Regions from separate parts of the Galactobacillus timonensis genome, predicted to be linked through region 1. Evidence: predicted binding sites of a transcription regulator. Region 1 holds the regulator's gene; the other holds the start of a gene.
What was found. Region 1 encodes Rex, which represses fermentation and respiration genes when NADH is low (regulators of the CRP and FNR family bind a similar motif). Its sites were predicted from a motif close to GTGAANNNNTTCAC; they were not measured.
Positions count from the first base shown of each region.

Region 2: a site for Rex is predicted at 1,000-1,013, ahead of fucO (lactaldehyde reductase). Genes of this name have one in related genera too.

Region 1 covers NZ_LT964739.1:1,631,692-1,634,099, reverse strand. Annotated here, with positions in the region: gene asnS (asparagine--tRNA ligase) at 1-640, opposite strand, end outside; gene C1714_RS07725 (redox-sensing transcriptional repressor Rex) at 665-1,300, opposite strand; gene tsaD (tRNA (adenosine(37)-N6)-threonylcarbamoyltransferase complex transferase subunit TsaD) at 1,397-2,408, opposite strand, start outside; gene rimI (ribosomal protein S18-alanine N-acetyltransferase) at 2,394-2,408, opposite strand, start outside.
Region 2 covers NZ_LT964739.1:1,978,390-1,980,797, reverse strand. Annotated here, with positions in the region: gene C1714_RS09390 (ISL3 family transposase) at 1-95, opposite strand, end outside; gene C1714_RS09385 (TetR/AcrR family transcriptional regulator C-terminal domain-containing protein) at 364-921, shown strand; gene fucO (lactaldehyde reductase) at 1,031-2,176, shown strand; gene C1714_RS09375 (PhoH family protein) at 2,275-2,408, opposite strand, start outside.

The sequences.
Region 1 (2,408 bases):
CAAAGGCTTCTGCCTGCAGCTGACCGGATACCGACAGACTTGCATGCTTGCCGAAGAAATCCTTGCTGTAGTCGCCATCCTTGCGGGTTGTCACCGTAAACATTTCACCGGCACCTTCCGCATCCGATCCCGTAATGATCGGTGTATTGACATATACGAAACCCTGATCCTGGAAGAATTCATGGATCGCCATGGCCAGTACGCTGCGAACACGGAACACGGCGCTGAATGTATTGGTACGCGGACGCAGATGTCCGATCTCACGAAGATATTCAAAGGAGTGACGCTTCTTCTGCAGCGGATAGCTTGCATCGCAGCTGCCTTCCAGAACAATCTCCGTCACCTGAATCTCAAACGGCTGCGGCGCATCCGGCGTCACAACATATTTGCCCGTCACACTGATCGCCGTACCGGTCAGATATTTGCTCACATCATCGTAATTCTTCAGGCTGCTGGAATACACGAGCTGCGCATTCTTGAAATAGGTGCCATCGTTGAGGGCAATGAAGCTGACATTCTTGCCCGCCCGATTGGTACGGATCCAGCCCTGCAGGAACACATATTCCACCTGATCCTTCTCAATCTGTGTGCCGCTCTGTGTAAGTTCATACAGTTCGCGGACTGTCATATCTGTGAGCATATCTTTTTCTATCTCCTCGCTAATTCACTTGTTATCGGAGCGGGTTGATTCATTGGCTTCAAACACCAGCTCCTGAATGGACGATACTACATCAATCTGTTTCACAATTACATTGGAAGGCACACTGAAGTGTTCATTGGCAAAGCTTACGATTCCCGTAATGCCATTGGCAACAAGGAAATCCACCGTCTCCTGCACATCCTGGGAAATCGTCATGATCGCGATCCGGCAGCTTTCCGGTTTATTCGTCGGAAGATCCTTCAGCGCATATACCGGAACACTGGCGCCCTTGACCTTCTCCGGATACAGGTCGAACGCACACACAATTTCACCGACCACATGATCCCAGCGATTGTAATTGAGCAGGGCCTTGCCGAGGTTTCCGCAGCCGACCAGAATGATCTTCTCATCGAAGTTCATTCCCAGCTCTCCGGAGAAAATCCGGATCAGATCATCGACCTCGTAACCGTATCCCTGCTTGCCAAGATTTCCAAGAAAACTGAAATCCCGCCGGATCGTTGTACTTTCAATGCCAACATAATCCGCCAGCTCACGGGACATGATCCTTGTCACACCTTCCGCTTTCAGCTTACGCAGTGCCTTCAGATAAATCGGATAACGGTGCAGCGTCGCCTTAGGTACTCTTCTAGTTTTTTCCATCTTGTCGCCCCCTGGCTTGTTTAACAAAGACAATCCTATCACAAACAGAATTCATTTGTGAAAGTGAGAATAAAGATGGATTGTACAAATTAACAATTATTCTGTTTCACCCGGCATCGGTAGCGACGGATCCGCCGCATCTGCCAGCGTACCGAACAGTCCATGACAATAGGCAGGATAGGCACTTGCCCCGATCATCGCCGCATTATCGGTGCAGTACTTGATCGGCGGCTGCACCAGTTCAATGTCCGGATACTGTTTCATTCCATCCGCCAGCATCACACGCAGACGGCTGTTTGCCGCAACGCCGCCGGCCGTTACTACCATCTTCGGCGAAAGATCACCGACTGCCGCAAGCGTCTTGCGTACCATTGCGCCCAGGGCCGTCTCCTGGAAGGCATAGGCAACATCTTCCTTGATGATCGGATTGCCTGCCTTTTCTTCACGGGCGATCATCTGTGTCACCGACGTCTTAAGACCAGAGAAGCTGAAGTTGTAGGCACCTTCCACATGCGGCTCCTTCAGCGTGTAATGCGGCTTGCCAAGCTTGGCCATCTTATCGATGACCGGGCCGCCCGGATAGCCTGTCCCAAGAACACGGGAAACCTTGTCATAGGCCTCACCGATCGCATCATCCATCGTCGTACCGATGATGTGGAATGTATAATCATCCGGCATCCATACCAGCTGCGTATGGCCGCCCGAGATCACCAGAGCCAGCAGCGGAAACTGCAGATCATGATCGATCGCAAAGCGGTTGGCGTAGATATGTCCCGTCATGTGGTTGATCGGAAGAAGCTTCTTGTCAAACTGCCAGGCAAGTGTCTTGGCCGCCTGCACACCGACATGGAGCGAACCGATCAGGCCCGGTCCCCGCGTATAGGCAATCGCATCGATCTCATCCATCGAAAGACCGGAACGCTTCACAGCCTCCTGAATGACTGCCGAAATGTTTTCGACATGGATGCGGCTCGCCACTTCCGGCACAACGCCGCCATAGAGCGTATGCACATTGATCTGACTGGAGACGACGCTGGAAAGAATTTCCTTCCCATCCCGTACCACGGCGCATGCCGTTTCGTCGCAGCTCGTTTCAATTGCCAGTATC
Region 2 (2,408 bases), 350 kb from region 1:
ACCTCAATAGTGTCGCTGCTTATCTGAACATCGGTGACGTCTGCAGAATCATCACCAAGTCTCAAAATCCTTGTTATACTTTCTTTGTTAATCATCGCTCCTTCGTCGTTGACTCAGCAATCACCATGATAGGAGCGAAAAAGAGTGGCTGGCAAGGTATATCCCCGCTGGTCACTCTTTCCTTTTATTCTTGAAATATGTCAATAAAATTCAAATGAATCCCGGTCCCCCAAAGTTGAATTCAGGAGGTCCCCCAAAGTGGTCCCCCAAACTTCACTCCCCCAAGGATTTTGGAGACCCTCCCTGAACCGGCAGCTGTAGGAATCCTTCTGCGGCTGCCTTTTCTGTTACGATATAGAAGAAATGAAAAGCTCTGAAACCAAACAGCTCCTTATCGAAGGTCTCAAGGAATGCATGCGCCGCAAGCAGCTCGAAGACATCACCGTACGTGAAATCGTCGAAGCCGCCGGCGTATCAAGGCAGACCTTCTATCGCAGCTACCTCGACAAGTATGACCTGGCCAATCAGTACTTTGATCAGCTGCTGAATCTTTCCTTTGCCGAAATGGGCAGCGGAAAGACACTTCACGAAAGCCTGGTCCGCAAATTCGAATACATCCGCAGCGAACGCATCTTCTTCACCAATGCCTTCCGCACCGATACGCAAAACAATCTGAAACAGCACGACTTTGAGATGATCACCGCCTTCTATGACAATCTGATCCGCGAAAAAACGCATCACGATCCGGATCCGGAAATTCAGAACCTGCTGGAAATGTACTGTCAGGCAAGCATATACAAGACGGGCCAGTGGATCCTTTCCGGAATGGAAACTGCGCCCAATGACCTTGCCAATCTCATGATCGATGCCATGCCGCCAAAACTCTACGCCCTCTTTGAACGTCTCCACGTCATTGACTGATCTGCTTGTGAAAGTGTTACAGTTGTCCTCTTGTGTAACACCTTTTTGTTTCTGCCATCTGATAGTCTTTAAACAGATGTGAAGTAATTCACGAAAAGGAGATCATCAAATGGCTAATCGCATTTCACTTAACGGAACTTCGTATCATGGCTTCGGCGCCATCAAGGAGATCATACCCGAAGTCAAAAGCAGAGGCTTCCACAAGGCTTTCATCGCCTCCGATCCGGATCTGATCAAGTTCCATGTCACGGAAAAGGTCACAAAGCTTCTCGACGAATCCGGCCTGCCCTATGAAATCTATTCCGATATCAAACCGAATCCGACCATCGAAAATGTCCAGCATGGTGTACAGGCATTCAAGGACTCCGGCGCCGACTACATTCTTGCCATTGGCGGCGGCTCTTCCATGGATACGTCCAAGGCCATCGGCATCATCATTGCCAACCCCGAATTCGCAGACGTACGTTCCCTGGAGGGTGTAGCACCTACCAACAATCCGAGCGTCCCGATCATCGCCGTACCTACGACCGCCGGAACGGCTGCCGAAGTAACGATCAACTACGTCATCACCGATGTTGAAAAGCAGCGCAAGTTCGTCTGCGTCGATACGCATGATATGCCAATCATTGCCGTCGTCGATCCGGACATGATGTCTTCGATGCCCAAAGGCCTGACTGCTTCCACCGGCATGGACGCCTTGACGCATGCAATTGAAGGCTATACGACAAAAGCCGCCTGGGAGATGACCGACATGTTCCACCTCGAAGCCATCCGTCTGATTTCGGAAAATCTGCGTGCCGCCGTTGCCAACGATCCGAAGGGCCGCGAAGGAATGGCACTTGGCCAGTACATTGCCGGCATGGGCTTCTCCAACGTCGGCCTAGGCATTGATCATTCCATGGCTCATACGCTCAGCGCCCATTACGATACGCCGCACGGTGTCGCCTGCGCCATGTTCCTGCCGATCACAATGGAATTCAACCGCGAATATACGGGAGAAAAGTATCGTGAAATCGCAAGAGCCATGGGCGTCAAGGGCGTCGATGAAATGAGCCAGGAAGAGTATCGCGACGCCGCCATCAACGCGGTTAAGCAGCTCTCCAAAGATGTCGGCATCCCCGAAAAGAACGAAAAGATCCGTGAAGAAGATCTCGATCAGCTCGCCGAAGATGCACTGAACGATGCCTGCTATCCGGGCAATCCCCGCGAAGCGACCAAGGAACAGGTCATTGCCATGTTCCGCCAGCTGATGTAATCCAAATAATACAATCGCAACACACGCTGCCGGACCGTTGTTCCGGCAGCGCTTTTCTAATATGAAAGATAGAGAAAAAGAAAAAAGGAGCTGATTGCTCAGCCCCTGCGGTTCTGTGTATTCTTTTCCGCCTCTTCACTGTAGCGCTCAATGATCTTCTGCACCAGAGGATGACGGACCACATCGTCACTTGTCAGCTCCAGAATGGCAATATCATCGATGCCCTTGAGAA